2 linked regions of the Candidatus Palibaumannia cicadellinicola genome follow. The protein of the gene in region 1 binds, or shares a complex with, the protein of each later gene. Links are inferred from orthologs where the notes say so. Each region holds a gene or a part of one and is shown on either strand. Other genes may lie near its edges.

Region 1 (6,937 bases):
CGCATTTATAGTAAGATCACGGCGCCGAAGATCTTCTTCTAACGTTATTTCTGGTGAAGCATAATAGGTAAAGCCGGTATAACCACCCATTACTGACTTTTTTTCAAAACGTGCAAGTGCATATTCTTCCCCACTTTCGGGATGTAGGAACACCGGAAAATCTTTTCCAACTTGTTGATATCCGGCCATGAGCATTTCTTGCCGTGTTGCGCCGATGACAACCCAATCCCGTTCTGCTACCGGAAGCTGCAGTAACCTGTTACGTACGGCACCGCCCACCAGATATTTTTCCAAATTGATCTCCCTTCGACGTGTAGACGTATAATAGGTAATAGAAAAATGAAACGTATCTAGTTGGATATTGCTTTAAACATACATACTCTTTCCTATTAAAGCTTCATTAATTATGTCCGTTATTTTTAATGTTAATCTGAATTTAAATAGGATATAATCTAATCTTACTGTAATAAAATTAGTAGATTATGTCTGGTGGTAATGTGGTCGTTAATATCTAACTTTTAATCAAAGTACTCTATTTATTATTTTCCATGTTTTTTAAGGAATGTTTGCCCAGCGAGCATTCTTGTGGTGTATCAGGCGTAGTTTTTTCATCGCTGTCTTTCTTCATCAGCATCATTTCCAGCGCCTTCAGACGTAATTCTAATTGGCTAAGTTTTTCGCGGGTACGTAGTAGTACCTGGGTTTGTACATCAAATTTTTCACAGCTAATTAAATTCATACGATTAAACTGGTTTTGCAAAACCTGACGGATCTTTTTTTCTATATCGTCTCCTAGGTTGCGAATACTTTTAGGTAACGAATCATGAACTTGGAGAACAAGTGCTTCTATTTTTTGGGGATCTATCATAGTTAGTTCTCTAAACTAGTTAGAATAGAATTGGTTAAATGTAATGCTAGTTAAATTCAAAGAAAAACACTATAAAATATAACCATATTTTGTTACTAATTTTTCTATTTTTAATGAAACTGTTTTATTACATGGGAGGCTTTCATCATCCGCTGTCATTTTTCATGAAGTTTTATTAAATAATTTTACTAACTAAAATTAACCAGTACTCAATTACTTTACTTATACTGGTAATTTTTTTTACGTTTAAGCCTACCTTTTAGTTCTAGTAACCTATAATAATTTAGAGGTTGATCTTACCATGAATAAGATACTTTTTTCCCAATTCGGTACACCCATAGAACGCGTAGAAATAGCGCTTGGTGCTTTACGTCATGGCCGTGGTGTATTAGTACTAGATGATGAAGATCGGGAAAATGAAGGCGATATGATTTTTGCAGCAGAAAATATGACTATTGAGCAAATGGCACTTGCTATTCGTTATGGCAGCGGTATCGTATGCCTGTGTCTTACTGAAGAACGCCGTCAACAACTAGAGCTACCGATGATGGTAGAGCGCAATACTAGCCACTATAAAACCGCCTTCACCGTAACCATAGAAGCTGCAGAAGGTGTGACTACTGGTGTTTCTGCGGCTGATAGAATCACTACGATTCACGCAGCTATCAACGATGATGCTATACCATCAGATCTCAATCGCCCTGGGCATGTCTTCCCACTACTAGCTCAGCTAGGCGGTGTACTGAATCGGGGAGGGCATACCGAGGCAGCCATTGATTTAACCTCACTTGCTGGTCTTAAGCCTGCTGGCGTATTATGCGAAGTAACTAATCAAGATGGTAGCATGGCGCGGACATCAGAAATAATTGCCTTTAGCCATCAGCACAATATGCCAGTGCTCACCATAGACGATTTGGTAGCCTATCGTCTAGCTTTGCTCTAGCCAACTTTCATTATCAGGCTAAGTTATCGCTTTCAAGCACATTATGAGAAATTATAACTACAATAGACAATGTTAATCTATGGAAAGCCTGTTAAAACTTCCTGTAGCGTGTGGGGCTAATATCAGGATATTACAAATAACAGATACTCACTTGTTCGCAAGTAAGCACGATACTTTACTTGGAGTAAAGACTTTCTATAGCTATAATGCAGTACTGGACGCAGTGCAAGCTACAGATGATCATTTTGATCTGGTAGTGGTAACCGGAGATCTGGCACAGGACTACTCACCTAATGCTTATCGTCACTTTGCTAGTGGTATGACGCGGCTGCCGGCACCATGTGTCTGGTTACCGGGTAATCACGATTACCAACCGGTGATGGTGAATATTCTAGCTGAGTACGGGATTTCTCCGGCAAAACAAGTAATAATGGGTGAAAACTGGCAGCTTTTGCTACTTGATAGCCAGGTATATGGTGTACCATACGGCAAATTAAGCGACTACCAATTAAAATGGCTTGTCAAAATTTTAGTACAGCAGCCGCTGCGCCATACCATACTTTTGCTACATCATCACCCTTGTCCTTCAGGATCTATCTGGCTAGACCAGCATCGCCTAGGTAATGCCCACAGATTGGCAGAGGTACTACAGCAGCATCCCTTAGTTCATACTCTGCTATGCGGTCATATTCATCAAGAGCTAGATGTAAACTGGCAAGGACGACGTGTGCTGGCTTCGCCCTCAACTTGCGTACAGTTCAAACCGCATCATACTAGCTTCACTATCGATACAGTAGGTCCTGGCTGGCGTTATCTTGACCTTACTTTGGAGGGAGATGTTTATACTGAAGTGCGTCGATTGACGAGTCATGAGTACCTACCTGACATTAATAACGAAGGCTACTAAATTATGCCTATCTTATCGTATTATTCTATGAACTTACTTATATAACGTGAGACTCATATTTAGCAACTTCTGCGTTTAGTTCATCGATCTTGTTTTTCATTATTTCACGACAGTATTTAGTCAATCCTCGTACCTGTTTCCTACTATAGTCTTGGGTATCTATAGGTGGAAGAATTTCGATAATAACGATCCCATTAGACCAGCGGTTAAGCTTAATCTTATCGGTAGTATTGGAGACGCAAATTGGTACGATTGGCACTTCAGCTGCAATAGCAGTGTAAAAAGCACCAGTTTTGAACGGTAGCAGTCCGCGTCCGCGGTTGCGAGTTCCTTCTGGAAATATCCAAATAGATATGTTACGTTTTTTCATACTATCGACAATCTGGCTTAGTATCTTATGGGCACGAGTGCCGTTATCACGATCAATAAGTAAATTACCGGTGAGCCAATAAAGTGGACCAAAAAGTGGGATCCACAGTAGGCTTTTTTTACCAACGGTAACCGTCCGCGGTTGTACTACATAGGCGGCGGTCACCATATCGTAATAGTTTTGATGATTAGCGATATAGATGCAATTTTGCGGTAAAGTTACTTTTTGAGGAAAACGTACCTCAATTTTGATTCCAAATAGGGGTGCCATACGCCCAAACCAACGGCCGAATGCCGCAACATGACGAGGATTACGCGGGCTAAAGAGACAATAAATTAAGCCTAATATGCAGATCATAATAGAGAATAGTACCACCAAAAAGGCGCGAACAATAGCTAGTAGCATGTTTACCTCTTAACTCTCTGATCTACTGTAACTAGAATATCGTACTCAAATTTTATACTAGTTAGGAATACTTTAGTCGGAAGCTGATAAAGCAGCTTACAGCGCATCTTTTAGATCAGTTAGCAGCTTAATTGATTGATGTTGAAAATCACAGTAAAAAATATAATATACTCGTTAGTAGTAATATTTTTATATTTTTCAGAGGATTCAGATCTGTTCTAATATCGTGAGTGCATCAGTCAGTTTCTTCACACCGAATATTTGCATATTCTCTGGCACTTTTTTTGGCACATTAGCTTCAGGTAATATGGCATAGCGGAAACCATGTTTCGCGGCTTCAGTAATACGCTCTTGACCACTCTGAACTGGGCGAATTTCACCAGCAAGTCCTACTTCACCAAATACTACCAAGTCTCTTGGTAGCGGACGGTTATGTAAGCTAGATACTATAGCTAACATCAGTGCTAAGTCAGCGCTGGTTTCACTAACTTTTACTCCACCAACTACATTTACGAACACATCCTGATTTGCCATCTGTAGCCCACCGTGGCGATGTAGCACCGCTAGCAATATTTCTAGCCTATTTTGTTCTAATCCCACCACGATCCTACGGCGCGGCTGTGCGATTATAGAATCATCTACCAGGGCCTGAATTTCTACTAAAAGCGGGCGAGTACCTTCCCATACTACCATAACACTACTGCCTGCGGTCATTTCTTCCCTTCGACGAAGGAAAATAGCTGACGGGTTATTTACCTCGTGCAACCCATGCTCGGTCATAGCAAAAACCCCCAGTTCATTCACAGCGCCAAAACGATTTTTATTACTGCGTAAAATTCCAAAATGGGAATCTGAGTCTACATTCAGCATAATCGAACAGTCAACACAGTGTTCAAGTACCTTAGGACCTGCCAATGAGCCGTCTTTGGTAACATGTCCAACCATAATTACTGCTACGCCCTCGTTTTTTGCAAAACGCGTAAGACAAGCTGCGGCTTCACGCACCTGGGAAATACTACCAGGCGACGATGGTACATCCGTCATATACATTACTTGAATGGAGTCTATAACCATCAACTGCGGTTTTTCTTCTAAGGCAGTGAGGCAAATTTGCTCAATGTTAGTTTCTGGTAATATATTTAGCTCTGTGTTAGGTAGTAGTTTCAATCTATGAGCACGTATAGCTACTTGCTGCAGAGATTCCTCGCCACTTACGTATAAGGTTTTTATTTGCAGTTGGGTGGTTATTTGGCACAATGTTTGTAGTAATAACGTACTTTTTCCGGCTCCGGGGCTACCGCCTAGTAGAATCACGCTGCCTGGCACTATACCACCACCCAGCACGCGGTCGAACTCTTTAAAACCGGTAGAAAAACGTGGTAGTTTTTTGAGGCAAATATTTCTCAGTTTTTGTACTTTTTTTGTACTGACAATAGTTTGATTATCATAGCCGGCAAACCAAACTGGCCGTACCGCAACTCCGGTAGCCTCTCGGTAGCACTCAGTGATAGTATTCCAAGCCTGACAATTAGTACACTGCCCTTGCCAGTGAGGATATTCTAAACTGCACTTATTACATATAAAAAAACGTTTTACCGCTTTAACCACAAATGACCTCGGCAATGGCTAATGCAAGTAGAACACTACAGAATACTACGTTTAGAGTCATTAGTCTTTATGATGGTAGCTTAGGAGACACAAAAATTACAAGATGTCGCACCTAGATCAGACCAATTAGTAGTATCTAGTAAACTAAACGAGTAAAATCTATTAATGATTTTTTATAGATATGATCTGACGCCATAGATCACGTTTAGCAGCAGCGTCATTCTCAAGTACCGATAATGGTGGAGTGACTAAAGAAATACCGTTTAAGTTGCGGATAGCTGTTAAACCTACCCACCAACAGTGAAAGCGTAAATGTTTTGGTAAGATCATTAATTGTTCAGGAGTAATATGCAGTAGTTGTTTCGTAATCAATGGTATGCTACGTACCACATCTGCGACGAGAGGATGATCTGGAGGCGGCAGATGGTCTGCAATTGCAACAAATAAGAAATTGGTATGTGCCGGCAACGTTACTACAACTTCGCCTTGTAGCAATTGTGGACGCCACAGCGTCCATTGTATGATGCCTAGTTGTTTTAACTGCCAGTCACGCCTTATAGTCATAAGTAACAAGTAGAGTGAGTAAATACTTATTTATTCACTATCACTACGCTGGGCACGCGAGCTCTGACGGCTGAAACGACGTTCGCAGCCAGCAGCAGTTCCAGCTGCACGGCGATCGTGGAAGTTACGACGAATACCATGGCGTTCAATACATCTAGCCGGAGCTTCACTAAAAAGTTGCATATTAATAGGTTTATTCATAATACGAGTACGGGTGAAATGAGAGAGCATATCACCCGGTATGCCTTTCGGTAGCTCTATAGTAGAATGTGATGCAAATAACCTAATATTACCAATGTAACTACTATTTATATCCCCTTCATTGGCGATAGCCCCAACGATATGACGTACTTCTACACCATCATCACGACCTACTTCAATTCGGTATAAATCCATTTTACTAAAGTCTAAACGTTCACGGTGAGTATGTCGACGAAACTCACTACGAGGGCGGCGTTCAACAATAGGATCTGGCGACATAATTAGTGGACGTTCACCCTGAGCCATTTTAAGTAGTACTGCGGCCAGCGTTTCCATATCGAGATCTAATTTTTCTGTCCGCTGCAGCCTAGCCAGCATGGCACGATACATACTTAGATCTCTATTTTTGAGTTGATTTTTTACTTTAGCAGCGAATTTTTCTAGACGACGGGTGCTCAGCACCTCGGCGGTTGGCAACTCCACTTCCGGAATCGTAAGTTTCATCAGGCGTTCAATATTACGCAACAAGCGACGTTCGCGGTGCTCTACGAACAGTAGAGCACGCCCAGCTCTACCGGCGCGCCCCGTACGACCTATGCGGTGTACATAGGATTCAGAGTCCATAGGAATATCATAGTTCACTACAAAGCTGATGCGATCAACATCTAAACCGCGTGCGGCTACATCAGTTGCTATTAGAATATCTAGACGGCCATCTTTAAGACGGCTCAGCGTTTGCTCTCGTAGCGCTTGGTTCATATCACCGTTCAGCGCCGCGCTATTATAACCATTTTGTTCCAGCGATTGTGAGACTTCTAACGTTGCATTTTTGGTACGGACAAAAATAATTGCCGCATCGAAATCTTCTGCTTCTAGGAAACGTACTAGCGCTTCATTTTTACACCTTCCGTGCACTGTCCAGTAGCTTTGACTGATATCTGGACGATTAGTAACACTAGATTCTATGTGCACTTCTTGTGGTTCATTCATAAAACGTCGGGTAATGCGACGAATCGCTTCCGGCATAGTAGCTGAGAATAGCGCGGTCTGGTGTTTAGCTGGTATTTGCGC
Region 2 (6,957 bases), 580 kb from region 1 along the record:
AATAGCTGGTGTATCAGTTAAACGATATGTTAACCGTACCTCTTTAATTCTATTACCGAGATAACTTTTTACTCGCTCGACAAATGGCTTTAAAGCTTTTTCTATCTCTTTCTGTTCCGTTGTTTCTTCATAAGCAAATTCATCGAATGTTAAATCAGCTTTACTTACCAACTGGAATGACTTACCGTTAAATTCCGTTAAATAATTCATCATCCATCCATCAATACGATCAAAAAGTAATAAAACTTCAATACCTTTTTTTTGCAGCAATTCTAGATGTGGACTACTTTTTGCGGCAGCGTAACTATCAGCGGTGATGTAGTAAATCTTCTCCTGCTTTTCTACTATGCGGCTAACATACTCATCGAGTGATACAGTTTGCACTGGACTATTACTATAGGTTGAAGCAAAACGAAGTAGTCTAGCTATCGTTTCGTTATTTGCTGGATCTTCTGCTGGCCCTTCTTTTAGTACTAGGCCAAAATTATGCCAGAAAGACTGGTACTGTTCGCTATTTTCTTTAGCTAATTTTTCTAGCATCAACAGTACACGTTTAGTCATCGCGCTCTTTAAGCCCTGAGTTACTCGGCTATTTTGCAGAATTTCACGTGAAATATTCAGCGGTAAATCATTGCAATCTATAATCCCTTTTATAAAACGTAGGTAGTTTGGTATAAAATATGATGCATCATCCATAATCAGTACGCGCTTCACATAAAGTTTCAGACCGTATTTCTGATCACGATTCCAAATATTCCAGGGAGCATTAGTTGGAATATACAATAAGCAAGTGTACTCTTGTTTTCCTTCAACCCTATTGTGGCTCCAGCTGAGTGGGTCGTTACAATCATGAGATAGATGTTTATAAAAATCTTTATATTCTTCATCAGTTATATTGACTTTATTACGAGTCCATAATGCCTGAGCTTTATTAATTTTTTCCCAATTGATGCTCTTTTCTTCTTGCTTAGTATTTATTGCTATCTCAATGGGCAAAGAAATATGATCGGAATACTTTCCAATTATGTTTTTGATTCGCCAGTCATCAAGAAATTCCTCTTCACCTTTACGTAGATATAAAGTAATTTCCGTTCCACGCTCTGGCCGATGAATAGAAGCGATGATATAGTCTCCTTCACCTGTTGACTCCCAGTAAACTCCTTCTTCAGCAGAAGCACCAGCTGCACGGGTATGTACTGTGACTTTTTCAGCGACAATAAATGCAGAATAAAAACCAACACCAAATTGACCGATTAACTGACTATCTTTAATGTGGTCTGTACCCATTGATTCAAGAAAAGCTTTGGTACCAGATTTAGCAATCGTGCCTAAATTCTCGATCACTTCATCGCGACGCATTCCTATGCCATTATCGATCAACGTAACGGTACGTTTATCTTTGTTACACACTAGGCGTACGTGTAGTTCTCCATTTCCTTCATACAGATTAGGCTGTGCAAGAGCACGGAAGCGTAATTTATCCGCAGCATCTGAAGCATTAGAAATTAGTTCTCGTAGGAAAATTTCTTTGTTAGAGTAAAGTGAGTTAATCATTAGATGAAGTAACTGCTTCACTTCTGATTGAAATCCACGGGTTTCTTTTTTTGTCATACTCATAAATTACTACCAAATAAATAGGTTGAAATGATGAAAACATGGGGATCAGTACCGAGTCTTTCAAGCAGAAACATAAAAAAGAACAGCGAATGTGATCGTCATATTAGATTAAATCTAGTTTGAGTATTACGTACCAAGATCTCCGCACATTTAATTAAGTGAGCAATAGCATAAGCATGGATCATATCTATAATCAATTAAGTTATCTATTTTTTCTTTTCATTTAACTACGCGGAAAATCTGATAAGCCGATTGCTGCTGAAAGCATCATAATGCAATATTAAAACCAAGCGGAAGCTGCATGCTACTAGATACAGATGTCATTTTTTCTTTTTGAGTTTCAGTGATGCGACGAGTTGCATCATTGAATGCCGCAGCTATTAAGTCTTCTAGCATATCCTTATCATCTTCTAGTAAACTTTGATCAACTTCTACACGACGACAATTATGAGTGCCGTTGATAGTGACTTTAACTAAGCCAGCACCGGACTCTCCAATAACTTCTAGCTGAGCAATTTCTTCTTGTATCTGTTGCATTTTTTGCTGGATTTGCTGGGCTTGCTTCATTAGGTCATTAATACCGCTTTTACTAAACATAGTGTTATCTCTCTCTTGAGTAGGGCTGCTTCTGCTACGATAAATAGTCATACATATATTAAGTTAAATAGGCTCTATACTGTCTTCATCTAACTGAGCATCTAAAATATGCTGCATCATTTGAATATGTCTATCAGTAGTAATGGCTTCCCGTGCTTGTATCAGTTTTTCTTCATAAATAGCTTGTCTCAACTCTAGTGGCGTTTTAACCTCAAGATTATCATCTTCCAGTATGGTTAATTCAATCTGTGTACCTAAATCTACGCTCAAAGCGTTACGTAACGTATTATGAGCGTCCACAGATTTAAGATAGCGCCGGGACGAACGCAGATGCAGGCATATCTTTCCAGGCGCAATATTCTCCTGCCACGCATTGAGTGCTAGTTGCTGTACGATTTTAGGTAGCGACAAACGTTGCACCTGCGCCGACCAAGGGTCTCGCTTGATAGATTCTTGAATTAACTTAGCTACTAACTCCAGGGGTTTGGTGTCGTTATTTTTTCGTAATGTACAATCTTTTGCATTATGACGCTGATCTAGATACTCGTAGACTGAAGTTCGGCGCTCTAGTGTGTTACTAGAGACCGATTGACTATGATTTGATTTGTGTCTCTCTTGGTGTTGTAGCAAAGCTGTGCGCGCCTGCAAACATTTAGCGCTCATATCGTCATTTTCTATCTTTTCTGCTATATCCATATCCATTCGTCTGGTATCACATATTGTAGTTAAGCCTGATAAAGTGTGATCAAATGGGGATTGATTAATTATTTTTTCTACACTAGCAGAAGTATCGTGCACAGACGATAGAGTTTTGTTCGGATGAAAAGCTAGTGCGCGCAACATAGTCATTTCTACCCCCATGCGGCTATCTGGTGCATAGGGTAACTCTTTACGGCCGATTAGCAGAGTCTGGTAATAAAGCTGTAGATCTTCTGGTGTAATACGTCGTGCTAAATTACGTAGGCGAGGTAACAAGTGGTCCATTTGATTATCGTAGTTTAATTGCTCAGATCGTAGTTGACCCATAGCAATACGGTGTAGTAGAGATAACATCTCTACTAATAAGTTTTCCCAGTTGATGCTACGTACCGCACATTGTGCTAGTTCTTCCATCATAGTTTTGCTATTAGCATTAACTAGCGCTTCTATTAATGTTAGTGACTGCTCTGTATTCATATGACCAAGCATGATACTAACCGCTTCCCAACTAACAATTCCCTGCCCCATAATAATAGCTTGATCGGTCAGGCTTAATGCATCACGCATGCTACCATCAGCTGCGCGGGCTAATAGTTCCAACGCACGTTGCTCAGCATAAATATGCTCATTCTGTAAGATATGTATCAGCTGGTTACTAATTTGGCTAACATTAAGCGCCTTAAGATGAAACTGCAAGCAGCGGGATAGAATAGTCATGGGTATCTTCTGCGGATCAGTAGTTGCTAACAGAAATTTAACATGCGCAGGCGGTTCTTCTAGCGTCTTTAAAAGTGCGTTAAAACTATAACGAGACAGCATGTGCACTTCGTCGATTAAATAAACCTTGAAGCGTCCGTGAGTTGGTGCGTATTGGACATTATCCAAAAGTTCGCGGGTATCTTCTACTTTGGTCCGTGAAGCAGCATCAATCTCTATCAAATCTACAAAACAGCTTTGTGCAATTTCACTGCAATTTTTACACTGACAGCATGGTATAGTAGTTATACCTTTTTCACAATTTAGCCCTTTAGCCAACAAGCGGGCAATAGTAGTTTTGCCCACACCGCGGGTCCCAGATAATAAATATGCGTGATGAATTCTATCCAATAACAAGCCGTTAGTAAGTGCTGTTAGAACATGTTTCTGACCAACTACATCGGCAAAAGTTTGTGGACGCCACTTACGGGCAAGTACCTTATAGCTCATTGTTTATATTTGCTAAATAAATATATTGTTCATCCTAACACAGCTAGACACTACCGCGCGATGCGCGATATGATTATCAACCAGTAAAAAACTAGTTGAAATATAGAATAATAATTCATTGATCTGATCTATTTTCTTTTAAAATACTAAATAATCCGAGCGCTAATAATATGCGTAATGACCATTGTTTCTGGTGACAATGGCTAACATTAAGTTTTCACTCACAATCCCAATTGGCTATGGTGCAAATGGCAGAAAAGCAGTTACTTCTAGTAGATGGTTCATTTTATCTTTACCGTGCTTATCATGCCTTTCCGCCGTTGACCAATCACGCTGGTGAACCAACTGGAGCAATATACGGCGTAGTGAATATGCTTAAGAGCCTATTAATGCAATACCGTACTAGCCAGATAGCAGTTGTATTTGATGCCTATGGAAAAACTTTTCGCGATGAACTATTCGAACATTATAAATCCCACCGTCCTATAATGCCAAACGATCTATGTTGCCAGATTAGTCCGTTATATGAAATAGTTAGAGCAATGGGATTACCACTACTTGTTGTGACCGGTGTTGAGTCAGATGATGTTATCGGTACCCTAGCACGTGAAGCTGCATGTAATGGTAGTAATGTTTTAATCAGTACCGGCGATAAGGATATGGCACAGTTAGTTTCATCCCAAATTACTCTAATTAACACAATTTCGAATACTGTCCTAGGACCAAAGGAAGTTCAATTAAAATTTGGGGTTCCACCGGAACTAATTATTGACTATCTAGCACTTATTGGTGACAATTCAGATAATATTCCAGGCGTACCAGGCGTAGGTAAAAAGACCGCTCAACTATTGCTGCAACAGTTAGGAAGTTTAAAGCTATTATATCAAAATTTACATAATGTCAGCCATTTGAGTAATTTACGTGGTGCAAAACAGGTTGCTGCCAAGCTAGAGCAGAACCGCGAAGTGGCTTTTCTTTCCTATCAGTTAGCAACCATTAAGACTAATGTTACACTCGATATACCCTATCATCAGCTAATAGTCAAAGAACCTAACTATAAAGCGTTGATGTTACTATTTCGGCGCTATGATTTCAAACGTTGGATAATTCAATTAGAGTTAGGTAAATGGCGATGGCTAAAGAGAAGTAAACATACTATAGCGCCGCCGTTTACCAAGCAATACTGCAAAGAATCTGAACAGCTATCAAAAACATGTTATAAAGTTATTTATCAAATAACGGAACTAGAGCAGTGGATTACAGAAATTCGCCGTGTAGGGTTATTCGCTTTTAATACCGAGACCTCTATTAGAAATAGAGATTATCTTACCGGCGACTTAGTAGGGCTATGTTTCGCAGTACAACCTGGCAAAGCAGCTTACCTACCGATCGGACATAATGATTTAAATGCACCAAATCAACTCGATTGTAGGCTAGTTCTTGCTGCTCTGAAACCAGTGTTAGAAGATATAACTATAGCAAAAATAGGCCATAATTTTAAATTTAATTACCATGTTTTAAAACGTTATAATATCAATTTAGTCGGTATGATATTCGATACTATGCTAGAATCTTATGTACTAGATAGCGTATCCGGAAAGCACGATATAGAAAGTTTGGCAGAACATTATCTAAAATATACCACAATTAAATTAGATAAAATAGTAGGCATTAAACGTAATCAGCTTACTTTTAATCAGATTCCCATAAAGCTAATAGCACCTTATGCTGCGGAATACGCTGATATCATGCTACGTCTGCATCATAAGCTCTGGCCACGCCTAAAAGAAGTACTAGATTTACAAAAAATTTTCCAAGAAATAGAAGTACCCCTAATACCAGTGCTATCGCGTCTTGAAAAGACGGGCGTTATGATTGACCAAAATATGCTAATGACTTATTCTATAGAATTTACTAAACGACTATGGGATTTAGAAGTAGCCGCATATAAACTAGCAAAACAGCCCTTTAATCTATCTTCTACTAAGCAGCTACAATTACTATTATATGAGAAGCATAAATTACCTATACTAAAGAAAACACCTAGAGGTGCGCCTTCTACCAACGAAGAAGTACTGGTTGTTCTAGCTCAAAACTATCCATTAGCTAAATTAATTTTAGAGTATCGCTGCCTAGCTAAGCTAAAGTCAACTTATATTGATAAGCTACAGCTAATGATAAATAAAGAATCTAAGCGCGTACATACTTCTTATCATCAGGCGATCACTACTACGGGACGTCTTTCTTCTAGTAGTCCTAATTTACAAAACATACCAATACGCTACGAAGTAGGACGGTGTATTCGCCAAGCTTTTATAGCGCCGCCAGATTTTTCTCTCGTCGTAGCAGATTATTCGCAGATTGAACTACGGATCCTGGCGCATATTTCGCGTGATCCGGGCCTATTAAGTGCATTTTCAGCTGGCAAAGATATCCACAGCGCTACCGCAGCAGAGGTATTCAACATCTCACTAGACGATGTTACTCAAGATCAGCGCCAACGCGCTAAAGCTATTAACTTTGGTCTGATTTACGGAATGAGTGCTTTTGGGCTAGCGCGGCAGTTATCTGTGCCTCTAAATGAGGCACAGAAGTACATAAAATTTTACTTTACTCGATATCCTTATGTACTAGAGTATATGGAGCGTATACGTAAACAAGCTCGAGAGCAGGGTTATGTTTCTACTATTGATGGTCGCAGACTCTATCTACCCGAGATAAATTCATGCAATTATATGCGTAAAAGAAGTGCTGAGCGTGCCGCTATCAACGCTCCTATGCAAGGTACAGCCGCAGATATAATTAAACGAGCTATGATCGCTATAGATAGATGGTTAC

What was found.
Region 2: the proteins of IM45_RS03450 (region 1) and dnaX are in contact, whole or in part, in a cryo-EM structure (PDB 8GIZ), measured with the Escherichia coli proteins. The link is inferred for Candidatus Palibaumannia cicadellinicola from one-to-one orthologs.

What each region holds. Positions count from the first base shown.
Region 1 is NZ_CP008985.1:720,123-727,059, forward strand. The notes cover bases 3,965-6,885. They hold IM45_RS03450 (DNA polymerase III subunit psi), read right to left. Parts: upstream 5,666-6,885; coding sequence 5,264-5,665; downstream 3,965-5,263. Other genes in these bases: radA (DNA repair protein RadA), read right to left, coding at 3,965-5,101; IM45_RS03455 (DEAD/DEAH family ATP-dependent RNA helicase), read right to left, coding at 5,696-6,885. Also shown: IM45_RS03420 (multifunctional CCA addition/repair protein), read right to left, coding at 1-294; ubiquinone biosynthesis accessory factor UbiK, read right to left, coding at 533-868; ribB (3,4-dihydroxy-2-butanone-4-phosphate synthase), read left to right, coding at 1,170-1,811; cpdA (3',5'-cyclic-AMP phosphodiesterase), read left to right, coding at 1,891-2,718; IM45_RS03440 (1-acylglycerol-3-phosphate O-acyltransferase), read right to left, coding at 2,756-3,493; more of radA, read right to left, coding at 3,701-3,964; more of IM45_RS03455, read right to left, coding at 6,886-6,937. UniProt on the Escherichia coli protein: Part of the beta sliding clamp loading complex, which hydrolyzes ATP to load the beta clamp onto primed DNA to form the DNA replication pre-initiation complex.
Region 2 is NZ_CP008985.1:141,297-148,253, reverse strand. Bases 1,699-4,639 are described here. They hold dnaX (DNA polymerase III subunit gamma/tau), read right to left. Parts: upstream 4,120-4,639; coding sequence 2,278-4,119; downstream 1,699-2,277. Other genes in these bases: polA (DNA polymerase I), read left to right, coding at 4,359-4,639; IM45_RS00655 (YbaB/EbfC family nucleoid-associated protein), read right to left, coding at 1,885-2,214. In the rest of the region: molecular chaperone HtpG, read right to left, coding at 1-1,617; more of polA, read left to right, coding at 4,640-6,957. UniProt on the Escherichia coli protein: Part of the beta sliding clamp loading complex, which hydrolyzes ATP to load the beta clamp onto primed DNA to form the DNA replication pre-initiation complex.